2 regions of the Psychrobacillus sp. FSL K6-1415 genome follow, and region 1 is predicted to be linked to the other one. Evidence: a T-box and tRNA genes for the amino acid it is inferred to sense, from the RefSeq annotation. Region 1 holds a T-box; the other holds one or more tRNA genes.

Region 1 (11,535 bases):
AGCTAGGTTTACATCATCTCCACAAACTAATACACATGCAGCCCCATCAGCAAATAACGATGCGCCGATTAAATTACTCTTCGAAAAGTCATTTGGTTGAAAGGTCAAACTACAGAGTTCTACACAAACTACTAATACTTTTGAGGCTGGATGTGCCTTGCAATAATCGTAGGCTCTACTAATCCCAGATGCACCTCCGGCACAGCCTAACCCCCATAATGGAATACGTTTTGTCCGATCAGAAAAAGGCAAATGATTCATCACTCTCGCATCTATACTTGGAGTGGAAATTCCGGTACTACTAACAAATATTATTGCATCAATCTCACTAGGAAGCAGGGGAGATTCTAAAAAAAACTGGCTATTCAAACATTGTTGAATTACTTCGACACTATATTGTGTAGCCAACTCAATATATAAATTATTACGTTCTTCAAAGCTATGTTCACTTTGGTGCCATTCTAAAGGGACACAAAAATTGCGAGTTTGTATATCCCCATTTTCAAACACTTTTAATAATCTATTTAATTGAGGGATTTTATCTTGAAATAGCTCTTTTGTTAATTTTTCAATGTTTGATTGTTCTAAAGAATATGGAGGGGTATATGTACTTATGGAAGCGATTTTCGGCATAGTGTCACTCCTTTTAAAAAAGAAAGTATATAAAAATGTCCTGTGTAGAATGGATTTACGGGCTAAAGAACGGATAATCCTATGATTTCCGTTACATATGGACGCTTTCAACGGGCGAGGTCGAGCCTTCTCATACGCTACCTGAAGGGGCTCGACTTTTCTCGCTTATCCCGTTGAAGTCGCACATTCCACTGCAAATAACTAGTGTGTTGTCTTCTATTTTAAGATTTGGAAAAGCTTATCTCATAGATGATAAGATGGGTCCAATTTTATTTTGCGAACACACTATTTGTGATTGCTGTTGAATTAGAAATGCTGTTATTCAAGTGATGGATGCAGACAGTAAAATCTCTTCATACTAGAGTTCAGTTCAACATTACCTTAGTGATGAAATAGTAAGTACTATTGACTTTATTTATCCGTTTACTTCAAGTTGACATGAGTGTTTTTTTCCAGTTTTTCTTATACTTATATTTCCCTTATTCATACTAAATATACAGTTATTTTTGCTCTTTCATCTTTTCGATAGCGATGATAAAGGGCGGGTCATTTTGTTGGTTAAGAAACTGATAGCTTAATACGTGGACAAAGGATTGTGATAAATTCTGCACATAATGGAGAATTGAATCCTTTTCTTCTTTACCACCCAGATGTCCATGGTAAACTACTAAAACTATTATTCCACCAACTTTAAGTAATTGAAGTAATGATTCAATTGCCCGCTGAGTAGAATCTCCTCTAGTAATAATTTCATGATCACTTCCAGGCAAGTAACCCAAGTTAAATATCGCAGCTGAAACTTCCTGCTGGATATAAAAATGTAAATTTTCATGCCCATCTAGAATTATAGTTGCTTTGTCCAACTTGTTTGCCTCTTCTAATCTTTTGGTAGTTGCTACGATAGCTTCCTCTTGAACGTCAAATGCATACACATGGCCGTGCTCTCCAACAAGCTCTGTTAAAAACAACGTGTCATGTCCATTTCCTGCTGTTGCATCTACAACTATATCTCCTGGTTCAACTGTGGACATTATCAATTGTTTTGCGAAAGGTAAGATTCGTTTTAGTTTCATCTTGAAACACCACTGTTTTCATAATATTTTCCTTGGTAACTCTCTCTTGAAGCAAGCTCTGCATCTATTCCATTTAATACATCCCATTTGTTGACACTCCACATTGGTCCTATCATTAACTCTATTGGACCATCTCCCGTTATTCGCTGCACGACCATCTCAGGGGGTAAAACTTCTAGTTGATCTGCTACAAGCTGGATATAAGAATCACGGTCCATGAATTCAAGCATTCCTTTTTCATACTGTTTAACCATAGGTGTTCCTTTTAATAAATGAAGTAAATGTATTTTAATCCCCTGGACATCAAGCTTGGCCACTTCTCTTGCGGTTTCCATCATCATTTCCCGGTTTTCTAAAGGTAGGCCATTTATTATATGCGTACATATAGGAATTCCATGCTTTCTTAACTTGGTTACCCCTTCTATATAGGAAGGAAAATCGTGAGCACGGTTCACCAAATTGGCAGTTCGCTCGTGAATAGTCTGAAGTCCAAGCTCAATCCATAAAAATGTTCGTTTATTAAGCTCCGCCAAATATTCAACTACATCATCGGGTAAACAATCGGGTCTTGACGCAATAGAAAGTCCTATAACTCCTTCTAAAGCTAGTGCCGCTTCAAATTTCTCTTTTAAAACAGGAAGGGGGGCGTGCGTATTCGTATAAGCTTGGAAATATGCTATGTATTTTCCGTTTTTCCATTTTTCATGCATATTTGTTTTGATTTTTTCGAATTGGACTGGAATGGGGTCTACTTTATCGCCAGCAAAGTCTCCGCTTCCGGCTACACTACAAAAAGTACAACCGCCAAATGCAACTGTCCCATCTCTGTTAGGACAATCAAAACCAGCATCTAAAGCTACTTTAAAAATTTTCATACCGAATATATCTCGTAAATAACGATTCCATGTAAAATATCGTTTCCCATCAGAAGGGAATGGAAATTTATTATCGTTCATATAATTCACTCCTTAACAGGATTATTTTAACACGACTTTGTAAAGTTTTGTCTAATCTTCTTGAAGTGCCATTTGAAAAGGAATACAATATTCTGAGTGCAATAGAAATGGGGTGTTTAAATTGCCAAAAGTAGTGTGGTTTTTAATAATCGGAATGTTTATCAATACAATGGGAAATTCTTTTTTATGGCCGTTACATACAATATATATGCATAAGCACCTAGGTCAAACGCTCACAATGGCGGGATTCGTGCTTATGATTAATGCGGGAACAGGAGTTATTGGTAATTTACTTGGAGGTTATTTGTTTGACAGAATTGGTGGATATAAATCCATTATGTTCGGAATTATATTATCAATGGCATCACTATTGATGTTAACGTTTTGGCATGGATGGCCAGAATACATATGGTTCGTAGCTATCCTAGGTTTTAGTGGTGGAATAATATTCCCAAGCATGTATGCTTTAGTAGGAAGCGTCTGGCCAGAAGGCGGAAGAAAAGCTTTTAATGCAATTTATTTGGCTCAAAACCTAGGGGTGGCTATTGGTCCTGCCGTTGCAGGCTTAGTTGCTGATCATAATATCAATAATATCTTTCTAGCAAATCTATTAACCTATGTACTATTTCTAATTGTTGCAGGAGTTTATTACCGTAAAATGTCAGTGGCTCCAAATGTAAATGCTTCTGTATTGAAAAATAATAAAAAAATTAAACAAAAAGCACCATTCTATGCAATGATGATTGTATCAATTGGTTACATGCTTACTTGGGTAGCTTATGTACAATGGACTTCCACCATTTCTACACATGTGTTGGATTTAGGTATTACTTTAAAAGAATATAGCTTGCTGTGGACGATGAATGGTGCTCTAATACTAGTAACTCAGCCACTTATTAAGCCAATTATTAGCAGGCTAGAGCATCGAATAAAAACACAGATGATCATTGGAATAGTAATATTCATGGCTTCCTTTGTTGTTGTCTCTTATGCAGAAGATTACACAATGTTTATCGTTGCAATGGTTGTCCTAACACTCGGAGAGGTATTCATCTGGCCAGCTGTACCGACATTAGCTGGACAGTTAGCACCGAAAGGAAGAGAAGGATTTTATCAAGGTATTGTGAACAGTATGGCTACGATAGGAAGAATGATTGGTCCATTTGCTGGAGGAATTTTAGTTGATGTATATGGAATACAGGCAATGTTCTTTGTTTTTACTTTACTTATAGCATTAGCGATAGTTCCTACCCTTCTATATGATCGACCGCTTAAGAAAGTAGAGCTTGAGAAGGATGTGATTTGATTTTGGACAATTTTCAAAAAAACTTACCAACTTCTGTTCTTGCTGAAATTTTAGAAAATGCTTTTCAATGGTTTGTTGTGGTAGATGCAGATTCGAAAATTCTATATATTAATGAAGATTATTGTCGTTTTCTTGAAGTAAAGAGAGAGGAAGCTATAGGTAAACCTGTAGCTGACATTATTGAAAACACGAAAATGCATGAGGTGATTAAATCAGGGGTTCCTGATAATGCCTCCCCGCATTATATAAAAGGAACATATATGCTTGCCAATCGTGTACCTCTTTTTGTTGATGGTAAGATTGTAGGAGCTTTCGGTAGTGTCATCTTTCGAGATATGTCCGATTGGAAAAAGCTAAGTTCTCATGTTCAGACTACAATGGAAAGAATTCAGTTGAATCTAGAGGATAATAGTTATAGTGAGTATAGGTTAGGAGACATAAAAGGAAGTTCTCCAGCCATACGGAAGACAAAGGAAACAATTGAAATAATAGCTCCTAGTGATCTTCCGGTATTAATCGAGGGGGAAAGTGGAACAGGGAAGGATATGTTTGCACACAGTATTCATCAGCTATCCGAACGTTCAGACTTTCCATTTGTAAAAGTAAATTGTGCGGCAATTCCTGCAGATTTATTGGAGAAAGAGTTGTTTGGTGTATATAATCAGCTTACTGGTTTAGTGCAAAATGGACGAGTTAAACAAGCCGATAATGGAACTCTATATATAGATGAAATTAGTACACTCCCTCTTACACTCCAAGCAAAACTGTTAAGGGCTATGCAGGATGAAGAAATTTTGCCACTGAATTCGGAGAACAGTGAAAAAGTAAATGTTCGTATAGTTGCTTCATCCAATATATCCCTCTCTCAATTAATAGAGGAAAAGAAATTCCGTGAAGATTTGTTTTATCGTTTACAAGCAATCACCTTAAGAATTCCCCCTCTAAGAGAAAGAATGGAAGACTTCGTAGATTTACTCAACTATTTTCTTCAAAAGTTTATGCTCAAGGCTGGGCGAAGACATGTCACGTTAGCAACAAAAACGCGAGAGATACTCCAATCCTATCACTGGCCAGGGAATGTAAGAGAATTACAAAACATACTGCAGGCTGCAGTTTATTTGGCTGAAAACGATATTATTTTGCCATCAGCACTTCCTGCTCAGGTGAAGCTTAGGAATGTACCATCTTTCCAAACTACTGGAACACTCGAAGACATTTTAGCAGCAGTAGAAAAGAAAGTTCTTCAATCATACCTAGAAGAAGAATCCGATAAAATACAAATTGCAAAACAACTTGGTCTAAGCAGATCCACATTATATGAAAAAATCAAAAAACACAACTTATGAACTAAATCCGATTTTTTGGACATCAATCCAAAAAATCGGATTTTCTTTTTTTTGAATTAAACCGTTGTTTATTAGTTTTAATATTATAATAATCCGAAATGTCGGATTATTATCTTTTGAAATGCAAAGGGTGCCGTCACAAACTCTATTGATTGAAAATTTCGATTATGATTTAATTACCTATGAAAGCGCTTTTATTTAAGAATTGAAGTTTGATAGATGATTCAATAAAGCCGATTCAACTGCAGAGAAACGGCGGAAGATTTAACTATAAAAATTAAGGGGGATTTGTTTATGGATGGTAGTATTCTAATGAGTATGATTAGTTTAATAGGGGGACTTGCGTTATTAATCGGTCTAACTTTGAAAGGTGTAAATATTATTATAGTTGGTCCAGTATCTGCACTATTCGTGGCATTAATGAGTGGTATGCCACTATTTCCACAATTAGTGGAAGATGGTGTACCAAACTTTGTGACAAATTATATGCAAGGATTTACAGGATTTATCATGTCATGGTATTTAATGTTTTTATTAGGTGCTGTATTTGGAAAGGTTATGGAGGATAGCGGTGCTGCAGATGCAGTTGCAAAAATGATAGTGGACAAATTAGGGATGAAATTTGCTGTTTTAGCTATTGTTATTGCATGTGCTATCTTGACATACGGGGGAGTAAGTTTGTTTGTTGTAGCTTTTGCTGTGTATCCAATGGCTATATCTTTGTTTAAACAAGCTGATTTGCCACGTCGCTTTATACCTGCAACACTTGCTTTAGGATCCGTAACATTTACCATGACTTCCGCTGGATCTCCGGAAATTCAAAACTGGATTCCGATGGATTATCTAGAGACAACACCTTATGCAGGTGCAGAAGTAAGTATTATCGTAGCAGCCTTTATGGCGGTATTTGGTTACTGGTGGCTGAAGAAAATTATTTCGAAAGCCGTAAAGAATGGTGAACACTTTGAAGATAGAAAAACAGATCCTACTTTTGATACATCTCGTGCATTACCAAATCCGTTTCTAGCATTTATCCCACTAATAGTAGTATTAGTTATTTCTTATATTTTCCACGATGAACTAAAGCAATCGGCACTAATCTTGGCGTTACTTGGTGGAATTATTGCAACATTTATTGTGAGTTGGAAATACTTTAAAAGTCCATGGGAAGCAGTTTCTGCTGGAACAATAGGGGCTATAATAGCAATTGGAAATACAGCTGCTGTAGTCGGTTTCGGAGGTGTAGCAAAAGCTGTTCCTGCTTTTGGTGTAGCAGTGGATGCTATGGCTAGTATACCGGGATCTCCATTGATAGGTGCTGGTGTCGCGGTATCGGTGATCGCAGGTATGACCGGATCTGCTTCTGGTGGTCAAACTATTGCATTGCCATTATTAGCTCCGGGTTACATTGAAGCAGGGGTCAATCAAGAAGCTTTGCATCGAGTTGTAGCAATATCATCAGGGGCACTTGATTCCCTACCACATAATGGTTATGTGGTAACGACAATTCAATCGATCTGTGGTGAAAAACATAGTGCAGCCTATTGGGCTGTAGCTGCAACAACAGTTGTAACACCATTAATAGGATTAGCAATTGCGATAATTCTTTTTTCTATTGGATTAGGTATTTGATTATATTAAGCGAATCTTATGGTAAGTTGGGGGTAATATAAGTGGTTAAAGATAGAGTTCTTCTTATTACTGGAGCAGCACAGGGCATAGGCTTTGAGATTGCTCAGGAATTTTATAAAGCTGGTGCGAAAGTTGTTTTAACTGATATAAATGAAGAGAAGGTAAAGGATGCTGCCATAGATTTAGGAAATGAAGTACTTGGTATTAAATGTGACGTGACAAAAGAGGAAGACATAGTCAATTCTATAAATGCTACTATTAAAGAATTTGGAAGGATTGATATCCTTATAAATAACGCAGGTATGCAGCATGTTTCAATGCTAGAAGATTTTCCGACAGAACGTTTTGAGCTATTGATAAAAATAATGCTAACCGCTCCGTTTATTGCAACTAAACACGTTCTTCCGCATATGCGGGAGAACGGATTCGGGAGAATTATTAATATGGCCTCTATAAATGGTTTAGTTGGTTTTGCTGGTAAAGCAGCTTATAACTCAGCCAAACACGGCGTAATTGGTCTTACAAAAGTTGCAGCTCTTGAGACAGCGGCAGATGGAATCACAGTGAATGCCGTATGCCCAGGATATGTGGACACACCGCTTGTACGGAACCAATTTAAGGATTTAGCGAAAGTACGAAATGTTCCAGTTGAAGCCGTTTTAGAGGAAGTATTATATCCTTTAGTTCCACAAAAACGATTGTTAGACGTAAAAGAGATAGCTGATTTAACTATGTTTTTAGCAAGTGAAGCTGCAAAAGGTATGACTGGGCAAGCAGTTGTTTTAGACGGTGGTTACACGAGTCAATAATTATAATAATTGACTTTAAGCGATTGTTTTTTAAATGTCCGATTTAATAATCGCTGTGTTTTATTAAATATCACTAGATAGGGAGAAAGAATTCATCTATTCAAATATTCAGGAATATAGTTTGCTAAGTTATCGGATATTTGAGAAAATAATAATGTGTCAAGCTTACTTGAAAGGGGATTGGAAGCATGAAACCTATTTACAATTCAGCTAAAGAGGCTGTTGCAGGGGTGCAAGATGGAATGACTCTAATGGTTGGAGGATTTGGACTTGTCGGAATTCCGGAACAGCTAATATTAGCGTTAGTTGAAAAAGGTGTGAAGGACTTAACGGTTATCTCCAACAATTGTGGTGTGGATGAGTGGGGTCTAGGGCTGCTACTTAAAAATAAACAGATAAAGAAAATGATAGGTTCATATGTTGGGGAAAATAAAGAGTTTGAAAGACAGGTAATATCTGGTGAGATTGAGGTGGAATTGACACCACAAGGAACGTTGGCAGAAAAAATTCGCGCTGGTGGTGCTGGAATTCCTGCTTTTTATACTCCTGCAGGTGTAGGAACCATTGTAGCGGAAGGAAAGGAAGTACGTGTATACGACGGTAAGGAATATGTATTAGAAGAAGCACTTCGAGCTGATTATGCTTTCATACGGGCAGCTAAGGCAGATAAATTTGGAAATCTTATTTATAATATGACAGCGCAAAACTTCAATCCAATGATGGCAGCAGCAGGTAAAATTACCATAGCAGAAGTGGAAGAGATTGTGGAAACAGGCGACCTAAATCCTGCCCAAATACATACACCGAGTATTTATGTTCAAGGTCTGTTCCAAGCAGAACAGGAAAAAAGAATCGAGCGTTTAACGACACGTTCTTAAGGAGGAGTTTCGATTGAATACACGTGAAAAAATTGCAAGAAGAGCAGAAAAGGAAATCGAAAATGGAAACTACGTTAATCTAGGAATTGGGATTCCGACTTTAGTAGCGAATTTCATCTCTCCAGATAAAACTGTCGTTTTACAATCTGAAAATGGTTTGCTTGGCATAGGTCCATATCCAACTGAGCAAGAAGTAGACCCAGATCTTATAAATGCCGGTAAGGAAACAGTGACTACTATTCCAGGTTCTGCTTTTTTTAATAGTGCAGAGTCATTTGCGATGATACGTGGAGGACATGTCGATGTAGCCATTTTAGGAGCGATGGAGGTTTCTGAAAAAGGAGATCTTGCAAACTGGATGATTCCAGGGAAGATGATAAAAGGCATGGGCGGAGCAATGGACTTAGTGCATGGTGCTAAGAAAATTATTGTCATTATGGACCATTGTGCAAAAGACGGTTCTGCTAAAATTAAAAAACAATGTGAATTACCTTTAACAGGTAAAGCAGTTGTGAATAAAATAATAACAGAACGGGCAATGATAGAGGTAACCGAGGACGGACTTGAATTGAAGGAAGTTTTCGAGGGTTATTCTGTTCAAGATATTATCGACGCTACAGAAGCGGAGCTTATTATTAAAGATGTTAGAGAAAATGTAGCGATTTAAATTAAAACAGCGAAAGTATTGCTGATTTAAGTCAACCCTCTGGACGCCAATTATCACAAAGAGTAATTGATTAAAGTGTAGCTTGTATTTTAATACAGAATCCATTATCATAAAAACTAATAGAAGTTGACTGAGATAAGGAATAGTAGATAAATATCGTTTCTTTAGAGAGCTAGCGATTGGTGTAAGTTAGCGTTACGAATTATTGAACTCGCCTTTGAGTCAGAATAAGTGAACGATTAGTAGCTTATTCCGTTTTCCGCGTTAAGGAATCAAGTTGAGTGAAGTTTTCACTAATTTGGGTGGTACCGCGTGAGTATATCTCTCGTCCCTTAGTTTTTTAAGGGGCGAGTTTTTTTATGTCTAGCTTTAGCGCCTAGCCCCTCAAGTTGCTTCAGGGTTTCAAGAAAAGGCAGAGGATGCCTGTCCGTGAAACCTTTCCAGCACTTGTCGAGACTTGCATAGGCGCTAACGCTTTTCTAAATTTAAGGAGGAGTTACGATGAGCTTTAATCATGAAGCGATTGAAAAAAAGTGGCAAAAGTATTGGCAAGAAAATAAAACCTATAAAATGACAGATGATCCATCCAAACCAAAATTTTATGCATTGGATATGTTCCCTTATCCTTCAGGAGTTGGCCTACATGTAGGGCATCCACTTGGGTATATTGCAACGGATATATTAAGTGCGTTTAAACGTAAGCAAGGCTATAACGTTCTTCACCCAATGGGTTGGGACGCTTTTGGTCTTCCAGCAGAGCAATATGCAATTGATACTGGGAATGATCCCGCAGAATTTACTGCGAAGAATATTGCTACATTTAAACGTCAAATGACCGATTTAGGATTTTCATTTGACTGGGATAGAGAAGTCAATACGACGGATCCTTCTTATTATAAATGGACACAATGGATTTTCATTCAACTGTACAAAAAAGGCCTAGCATATGTAGATGAAGTGCCAGTAAACTGGTGCCCAGCATTAGGTACTGTTTTGGCTAATGAAGAAGTAATCGATGGTGTATCCGAGCGTGGGGGACATCCAGTAGAACGCCGTCCGATGCGTCAATGGGTGCTTCGTATAACTGCTTATGCAGACAGACTTTTAGAGGATTTAGATGATCTTGACTGGCCGGATAGCTTGAAAGAAATGCAACGTAATTGGATTGGGCGTTCAGAAGGTGCAGAGCTTACATTTGAGGTAGCTGAAACTAACGAATCATTCCGAGCATTTACAACTAGACCAGACACTATTTTTGGTGCAACGTATGCAGTATTAGCACCTGAGCATAAGCTTGTGGATGTCATCACAACTGCTGACCAATCAGAAGCAGTGCAAGCTTATAAAGATCAAGTGAAACTAAAAAGTGACTTAGAACGTACAGATTTAGCAAAACATAAAACAGGTGTATTTACAGGTGCTTATGCGGTTAACCCTGTAAGTGGGGAGAAAATGCCGATTTGGATTGCAGATTATGTGTTAGCTACCTATGGAACAGGTGCAATTATGGCAGTTCCTGCACATGATGAGCGCGACTATGAGTTTGCGAAACAATTTGACTTGCCAATAGTGGAAGTAGTTTCTGGTGGAGACATCGAAAAAGAAGCTTACACAGCAGATGGTACACTTGTTAACTCAGAGTTCTTGAATGGCTTAAATAAACAAGAAGCAATAGCAAAAGCAATTCAATGGTTTGAAGCGAATGGTAAAGGTGAGAAGAAAATTACGTATCGTCTACGTGATTGGTTATTCAGCCGTCAACGATATTGGGGCGAGCCAATTCCAATTATCCATTGGGAGGATGGTACTTCGACACCTGTAGATGAGTCTGAATTACCATTAATGCTTCCGGTAACAACAGATATTAAACCGAGTGGAACAGGTGAATCACCATTAGCTAATATTACCGAATGGGTAAATGTTGTAGATCCAGTAACAGGTAAAAAAGGTCGTCGTGAGACTAATACTATGCCACAGTGGGCGGGTAGCTGTTGGTATTACCTTCGTTATATTGATCCAAATAATAACGAGGCACTTGTCGATCCAGAACTAGCGAAACGTTGGCTTCCAGTTGACATTTATGTAGGTGGCGCAGAGCATGCAGTACTTCATTTATTGTACGCACGTTTCTGGCATAAGTTTCTTTATGATATTGGTGTTGTTACTACGAAAGAGCCATTCCAAAAACTATTTAATCAAGGAATGATTCTTGGTGAAGGTAATGAGAAAATGTCT
Region 2 (7,744 bases), 380 kb from region 1:
TTGAAAAGTGCGGGGATGAGGTGTGGGTAGCGGAGAAATTCCAATCGAACCTGGAGATAGCTGGTTCTCTCCGAAATAGCTTTAGGGCTAGCCTCAAACGTTAGAATCTTGGAGGTAGAGCACTGTTTGGACTAGGGGCCCATCCCGGGTTACCGAATTCAGACAAACTCCGAATGCCAATGATTTATGTTTGGGAGTCAGACTGCGAGTGATAAGATCCGTAGTCAAGAGGGAAACAGCCCAGACCACCAGCTAAGGTCCCAAAGTATTTGTTAAGTGGAAAAGGATGTGGCGTTGCTTAGACAACCAGGATGTTGGCTTAGAAGCAGCCATCATTTAAAGAGTGCGTAATAGCTCACTGGTCGAGTGACGCTGCGCCGAAAATGTATCGGGGCTAAACAAATCACCGAAGCTGTGGATTGATACCTTTGGTATCAGTGGTAGGAGAGCGTTCTAAGGGCGTTGAAGTCAGACCGGAAGGACTGGTGGAGCGCTTAGAAGTGAGAATGCCGGTATGAGTAGCGAAAGACGGGTGAGAATCCCGTCCACCGTATGACTAAGGTTTCCTGAGGAAGGCTCGTCCGCTCAGGGTTAGTCGGGACCTAAGCCGAGGCCGATAGGCGTAGGCGATGGATAACAGGTTGATATTCCTGTACCACCAAACCACCGTTTGAGTAATGGGGGGACGCAGAAGGATAGGGTAAGCATGCTGTTGGTTATGCATGTCCAAGCAGTAAGGTGTGAATGTAGGCAAATCCGCATTCTATAACATTGAGCTGTGATGGCGAGGACGTATGTCCGGAGTTCCTGATTTCACACTGCCAAGAAAAGCCTCTAGCGAGGTGATAGGTGCCCGTACCGCAAACCGACACAGGTAGTCGAGGAGAGAATCCTAAGGTGAGCGAGAGAACTCTCGTTAAGGAACTCGGCAAAATGACCCCGTAACTTCGGGAGAAGGGGTGCTCTTTTGGGTGCATAGCCTAGAAGAGCCGCAGTGAATAGGCCCAGGCGACTGTTTAGCAAAAACACAGGTCTCTGCAAAACCGTAAGGTGAAGTATAGGGGCTGACGCCTGCCCGGTGCTGGAAGGTTAAGAGGAGTGCTTAGCGCAAGCGAAGGTGCGAATTGAAGCCCCAGTAAACGGCGGCCGTAACTATAACGGTCCTAAGGTAGCGAAATTCCTTGTCGGGTAAGTTCCGACCCGCACGAAAGGCGTAACGATCTGGGCACTGTCTCAACGAGAGACTCGGTGAAATTATAGTACCTGTGAAGATGCAGGTTACCCGCGACAGGACGGAAAGACCCCGTGGAGCTTTACTATAGCTTGATATTGAATTTTGGTGCAACTTGTACAGGATAGGCAGGAGCCTTAGAGCCCGGAGCGCCAGCTTCGGAGGAGGCGTCGGTGGGATACTGCCCTGGTTGTATTGAAATTCTAACCCATACCCGTAACCCGGGTAGGAGACAGTGTCAGGCGGGTAGTTTGACTGGGGCGGTCGCCTCCTAAAGTGTAACGGAGGCGCCCAAAGGTTCCCTCAGAATGGTTGGAAATCATTCGAAGAGTGTAAAGGCAGAAGGGAGCTTGACTGCGAGACCTACAAGTCGAGCAGGGTCGAAAGACGGGCTTAGTGATCCGGTGGTTCCGCATGGAAGGGCCATCGCTCAACGGATAAAAGCTACCCCGGGGATAACAGGCTTATCTCCCCCAAGAGTCCACATCGACGGGGAGGTTTGGCACCTCGATGTCGGCTCATCGCATCCTGGGGCTGTAGTCGGTCCCAAGGGTTGGGCTGTTCGCCCATTAAAGCGGTACGCGAGCTGGGTTCAGAACGTCGTGAGACAGTTCGGTCCCTATCCGTCGTGGGCGTAGGAAATTTGAGAGGAGCTGTCCTTAGTACGAGAGGACCGGGATGGACACACCGCTGGTGTACCAGTTGTTCTGCCAAGAGCATCGCTGGGTAGCTATGTGTGGACGGGATAAGTGCTGAAAGCATCTAAGCACGAAGCCCCCCTCAAGATGAGATTTCCCATTACGCAAGTAAGTAAGATCCCTCAAAGACGATGAGGTAGATAGGTTCGGGGTGGAAGCGTGGCGACACGTGCAGCTGACGAATACTAATCGATCGAGGACTTAACCAAATTTGTTTAACGTAACAATGTCGTTTATCCAGTTTTGAGAGTACAAAAAAGTATAAAAAAAGCTTGAATTAATTTCTAGTTTTGTTATAATAAATATTGTCTTTCAAATTAATAATGTCTAGTGATGATGGCGAAGAGGTCACACCCGTTCCCTTACCGAACACGGAAGTTAAGCTCTTCAGCGCCGATGGTAGTTGGGGGTCTCCCCCTGTGAGAGTAGGACGTCGCTAGGCTGTATTATTCCGAAGTAGCTCAGTGGTAGAGCAATCGACTGTTAATCGATCGGTCGTAGGTTCGAGTCCTACCTTCGGAGCCATTTTAGGAGAGCTGTCCGAGTGGCCGAAGGAGCACGATTGGAAATCGTGTAGGCGGGTTAAACTGTCTCAAGGGTTCAAATCCCTTGCTCTCCGCCAGATAAGTTTTCTACATAAAAGTATGGCCCCTTGGTCAAGCGGTTAAGACACCGCCCTTTCACGGCGGTAACACGGGTTCGAATCCCGTAGGGGTCACCATTTATTTCAATTTATTTGACAAAGAGATACGAAGCTTATCTTATGTAAAATTAGGAGAAGCGAGTAGATCAAGGAAGCAAATGAGAGAATGAAGGAGCGTACTTATGTACGTGACTGATTGAACGAATGAAGCTGAAGCAGAGATTCGAAGCTTATCGTAATTTTACCCAGGAGGATTAGCTCAGCTGGGAGAGCATCTGCCTTACAAGCAGAGGGTCGGCGGTTCGAGCCCGTCATCCTCCACCATTTCTTTAAGAAATAAATTAGTAAGCATTCTATTGTCGCGGGGTGGAGCAGTGGTAGCTCGTCGGGCTCATAACCCGAAGGTCGCAGGTTCAAATCCTGTCCCCGCAACCAAATGGTCCCGTGGTGTAGCGGTTAACATGCCTGCCTGTCACGCAGGAGATCGCCGGTTCGATCCCGGTCGGGACCGCCATTTATTTTATTTGAGATTTGAGATAAGCAAGAAGATCGAGGAAGCGATTGAGTGATGGAAGGAGCGTACTAAAGTACGTGACTGACTGAACGAATGAAGCTGACAAAGAGATTCGCAGCCTAGCACAAATCGAAGTAGGCTCAGTAGCTCAGTCGGTAGAGCAAAGGACTGAAAATCCTTGTGTCGGCGGTTCGATTCCGTCCTGAGCCACCATATTTATACGCCGGAATAGCTCAATTGGTAGAGCAACTGACTTGTAATCAGTAGGTTGAGGGTTCAAGTCCTTTTTCCGGCACCACTATACTGGTGGGGTAGCGAAGTGGCTAAACGCGGCGGACTGTAAATCCGCTCCTTCGGGTTCGGCGGTTCGAATCCGTCCCCCACCACCAGTTTTTATTTAGGGGCATAGTTTAACGGTAGAATAGAGGTCTCCAAAACCTTTGATGTGGGTTCGATTCCTACTGCCCCTGCCAAATTATAAGTTAACTTTGAATAATGGCGGTTGTGGCGAAGTGGTTAACGCACCGGATTGTGATTCCGGCATTCGTGGGTTCAATTCCCATCAGTCGCCCCATATTCCTTAGTAGTTAGCTCTTTTTTTATTTGTGGCGGTCGTGGCGAAGTGGTTAACGCATCGGATTGTGATTCCGACACTCGGGGGTTCAATTCCCCTCGTCCGCCCCATTGGGGTATAGCCAAGCGGTAAGGCAATGGATTTTGATTCCATCATGCCCTGGTTCGAATCCAGGTACCCCAGTTTTTTGCGGAAGTAGTTCAGTGGTAGAACACCACCTTGCCAAGGTGGGGGTCGCGAGTTCGAACCTCGTCTTCCGCTCCATTACTTAATTATGGCGGCATAGCCAAGTGGTAAGGCACAGGTCTGCAACACCTTTATCACCGGTTCAAATCCGGTTGCCGCCTCCAAATTTTATAATAACTGCCTAGTAGTATTTTATTTTGCCGGTGTGGCGGAATTGGCAGACGCGCGGGACTCAAAATCCCGTATCCTCTGGATGTGTCGGTTCGACCCCGACCACCGGTATTATTATGTGTTTTACGTCAATTCAATATACGTAAAATTAAAGACACCCGTTAACACTGTTAAATCAGCGTTAACGGGTGTCTTTTGTTGTAGAGAGAAAAAGAAAGCGTTTTGAACTGAACTTCCACAAGCATCAAAAATAACCTAGTCCTAAAAGGAATTTAAGAGAAGGTTAAGTTGAATAATAATCTGTATTACTGTCATAATATCTCTGGAGCCTTTATTAAGACGTTAACAATGCGGTGATCATAGTATGATATACTTTAGTAAACATTTTGGAGGGCTATCCGCTTGAGTACTAACTTTGAAGTGAAAAGAACTACCCACCTTTCTAAGCAACAAGTATATGATGGTTTGATTGATTTGGATGCTGCTAATTACTGGATGCAGGGCCTTGTAGGTATTGAACGATTGGATGTTGGACTAATGCAAGTGGGCAGTGAGTGGAAGGAATCAAGAAAGATGTTTGGACAAGTGGCTACGGAACATTTTGAAGTTGTTGAACTCAATGAGCCAGATAAAATTGTTCTTCGCTGTGATGGTAAGAAAGGAACAACTGGTAAAGGAGAATATATTTTTACCTATAAAGTAACTTCATCTGATAACCTTACGGAGATAAAGTTAATGGGAGAAATAAAAGGTCTCACAGGTATAACTAAACTTTTTGGTAAAATGATGGCGGGCACCTTTAAAAAAGCTTCTGCAAAGGATTTAGACGCATTGATAGCATTTTTAGAGAGATAATTAGTAGCAGCAGTCTTAATATGTTTTAGTGATCCTAGTTATAAAATCTGTTAACAGTCATGTAGATATTCTTCAAGTCAATTTAGATTGAAAATTTTAACTAGTAAGCACTATATGGAATTGATTTAATTTTCAATCTTTATTACAATGATGAAGAAGGTTTGCGAGTTTTTAATGGTACAAGCTATTTAAATCTAAAATGAATCAAATTGGGGGAGAAATATGGGGAGATTAGTTCATTTTGAAATTCATGTGGATGACATGGACCGTGCAAAGAAGTTTTATGGAGAAATATTTGGGTGGACATTTGAAGACTGGACTGATTATGCGGGGCTTCCTTATTTTGGGGCTATTACTGGCGATGCAAGCTCGCCTGGTATTGATGGGGCTTTAATGAAACGTCAAACACCTCCACCAGAACAACATCAGCCTATGAATGGCTTCTCTTGTACATTGGGCGTGGAAGATTACGATTCAACAGAAACTAAAATACTTGAGTATGGTGGACAGGTGGCAATGCCAAAGTATGCTCTGCCTGGAATGGCTTGGCAGGGATATTATTCTGATACTGAGGGTAATGTTTTTGGGATTCATCAGCCTGATAAGAATGCAAAGTAAATTCTATAAAGTAAGGTAGCTTATTCCTGCGTTTGAGATTTCTCTGATCTCGAACGCATTTTTAAATTTTAAAAAGATTATTGTATGGATAACATATCATGGCAAAAGTTATATAGTAGAATAGGTGATACTTAGTGGATAAACCAAAGAGAGCAATTATAGATGTAGATACGTTTATTCTGAATTTACCAGATGATATTCAGAGCATTACAAAGGTTTTAAGAGAAATAATTTTAACTGCTTCACCTGCTCTTGTAGAAGAATATAAATGGTCGATGCCTAACTATTCATATAAAGGGTTAGTTTGTTATCTACAAACAGCTAAAAAGCATGTTAATTTAGGTTTTCATAAAGGAAATGAACTTGTAGAAAAAGACATAAATAATTTATTACAGGGTTCGGGTAAAACAATGAGACATATTAGGATTACAAAAATGGATGATATCCAATCAGAAACTTTTATCTCTCTTATTCAAACTGCTATTACCTTAAATGAAGGAGAATTTAATGACTAATTTTGATGAATTATCAACTGTGAGTGTAGGAATGCTAATAAGAAAGCCAGTGCAGGAGGTATTCGAAGCTTTTATTGATCCAACTATTACGACAAAATTTTGGTTTACAAAGAGTAGCGGGAGATTAGAAAAAGGAAGACGTATTCGTTGGGAATGGGAGATGTACGGAGTTTCAGCTGAGTTCGATGTGCAGGAAATTGAACAAAATAAGCGGATTCTAATCCAATTCGATGATGAAACAACTGCTGAATGGCTATTTACCCAAAGAGAATCAGAAGGAACATTTGTCGAAATTAAAAATTATGGCTTCAAGGGTAATCTAACTGAAATAGCAAATCAAGTAATAGATTCAACCGGTGGCTATACAATTGTTCTTTGTGGCCTTAAAGCATTGCTGGAGCATAATATAAAGTTAAATTTAGTCGCTGATAAGTTTCCTGATGCAAACGTGTAAAATGATGAAAGTAAAAGCAGGCTCTTCTATAGGAGCCTGCTTTTCATAATTTGAACAAATGAACCACATTGCATTTCTTCGTACCTGTCTCAAAAGAGTAAAGCACTTTTTGGTTAGGTTTGGAGGCCATTAATATAAAATTTATCTATGTTGATCTAGAAGAATCTGATTGCCATCTGGATCTTCGATTGTAAAATGTGCAGGACCAACTGTAGTTTCATCAGCTTCGGTCTGAAATTTTATTCCTTTTTGTTTAAGCTGATTTTGAAGTTCACGAACGTCAGTGAAAGATTCTAGGTTTTCCGCGTTGCTATTCCATCCTGGATTAAAGGTTAAAATATTTTTTTCAAACATTCCTTGAAATAAACCGATAATGGTATCTTCATTTTTCATAATTAACCAATTTTGAGTAATCTCCCCTCCAAGAGTTTGAAAACCAAGTTTTTCATAAAAATCTTTTGAAGCATTAATATCTTTAACATTTAAACTTAAAGAAAATACACCTAGTTTCATGTTTCTCCACCTCTCATAATTAATAACTGAAAATTATATCAATTATAAGTATAGAGTAGTCTAATAATATTTACTATACAAAAAGGTTCACAAGATAGCTTAGTAAGCTTTCCTGTGAACTTATTTCTTATAAAGCTTATCTATCCGACAAACTGTTTTATAAGGTCGTTAAACTTTACTCGTTCTTCCCAGAAAAGCCCATGGCCGCTGTAATGAAAGGGGACGAGATGTGAATTTTTTATTGTTTGATTTAGTATTTGAGCTTGTTCATATGGGATCACCTTATCATGTACTCCATGAACGATTAATGTAGGGACTGATATTTTGGGGAGATCTGCATTGAGGTTTTCATCCCTCAAGGTGTTGATGATTGCTGCGGTAGACCACCCTGCTGCTTGTAATCCTAACCCAGTAAACCAATTAGAGAATGGAGCTGTAATATATTGAAAGAAAAAAGTATCTGTTACTCCTTGCATCATTTTGGGGCGGTCATTTAATGCTTCTGTAAGTAGAGTATTCGCAGTTTCCTTTGTAAATCCAGTGGGAGCCGCGGCATCTATTAAAATTAGTTTTGACACACCAAAAGCATGGCGAGCAGTATAGCGTATAGCGATTGCTCCTCCAGTCGAATGGCCGATTAGTGTAAAATTATCAAGTTGGAGCGTTCGGACTACGGCGTGAATGTCATCTGCTAGTCTGTCGTAATTGTAGCCATTCATAGGTTTATCAGATTTTCCAAATCCTCTCCAGTCTATACCAATGCAGCGGTATC

Evidence for each region. The T-box of region 1 lies ahead of leuS (leucine--tRNA ligase). A T-box ahead of a tRNA ligase gene usually reads a tRNA of that ligase, here a tRNA-Leu.
Region 2: it encodes a tRNA-Leu, which carries the amino acid that the T-box ahead of leuS (leucine--tRNA ligase) is inferred to sense. The anticodon was not compared.

The regions. Positions count from the first base shown of each region.
Region 1 is NZ_JBBOOQ010000001.1:2,852,174-2,863,708, reverse strand. It holds gene MKY60_RS13545 (type III polyketide synthase) at 1-633, opposite strand, end outside; gene MKY60_RS13540 (class I SAM-dependent methyltransferase) at 1,134-1,706, opposite strand; gene MKY60_RS13535 (TIGR01212 family radical SAM protein) at 1,703-2,662, opposite strand; gene MKY60_RS13530 (MDR family MFS transporter) at 2,784-3,968, shown strand; gene MKY60_RS13525 (sigma-54 interaction domain-containing protein) at 3,971-5,314, shown strand; gene MKY60_RS13520 (GntP family permease) at 5,609-6,946, shown strand; gene MKY60_RS13515 (3-hydroxybutyrate dehydrogenase) at 6,988-7,755, shown strand; gene MKY60_RS13510 (CoA transferase subunit A) at 7,944-8,633, shown strand; gene MKY60_RS13505 (3-oxoacid CoA-transferase subunit B) at 8,647-9,300, shown strand; T-box leader at 9,424-9,636, shown strand; gene leuS (leucine--tRNA ligase) at 9,802-11,535, shown strand, end outside.
Region 2 is NZ_JBBOOQ010000001.1:3,231,682-3,239,425, reverse strand. It holds rRNA gene MKY60_RS15700 (23S ribosomal RNA) at 1-2,138, shown strand, start outside; rRNA gene rrf (5S ribosomal RNA) at 2,256-2,371, shown strand; tRNA gene MKY60_RS15690 (tRNA-Asn) at 2,380-2,454, shown strand; tRNA gene MKY60_RS15685 (tRNA-Ser) at 2,460-2,551, shown strand; tRNA gene MKY60_RS15680 (tRNA-Glu) at 2,576-2,650, shown strand; tRNA gene MKY60_RS15675 (tRNA-Val) at 2,821-2,896, shown strand; tRNA gene MKY60_RS15670 (tRNA-Met) at 2,933-3,007, shown strand; tRNA gene MKY60_RS15665 (tRNA-Asp) at 3,011-3,086, shown strand; tRNA gene MKY60_RS15660 (tRNA-Phe) at 3,224-3,299, shown strand; tRNA gene MKY60_RS15655 (tRNA-Thr) at 3,309-3,384, shown strand; tRNA gene MKY60_RS15650 (tRNA-Tyr) at 3,392-3,475, shown strand; tRNA gene MKY60_RS15645 (tRNA-Trp) at 3,486-3,559, shown strand; tRNA gene MKY60_RS15640 (tRNA-His) at 3,585-3,660, shown strand; tRNA gene MKY60_RS15635 (tRNA-His) at 3,695-3,770, shown strand; tRNA gene MKY60_RS15630 (tRNA-Gln) at 3,772-3,843, shown strand; tRNA gene MKY60_RS15625 (tRNA-Gly) at 3,850-3,924, shown strand; tRNA gene MKY60_RS15620 (tRNA-Cys) at 3,937-4,010, shown strand; tRNA gene MKY60_RS15615 (tRNA-Leu) at 4,046-4,128, shown strand; gene MKY60_RS15610 (SRPBCC family protein) at 4,420-4,872, shown strand; gene MKY60_RS15605 (VOC family protein) at 5,095-5,490, shown strand; gene MKY60_RS15600 (DUF1801 domain-containing protein) at 5,625-6,005, shown strand; gene MKY60_RS15595 (SRPBCC family protein) at 5,998-6,459, shown strand; gene MKY60_RS15590 (VOC family protein) at 6,601-6,972, opposite strand; gene MKY60_RS15585 (alpha/beta fold hydrolase) at 7,113-7,744, opposite strand, start outside.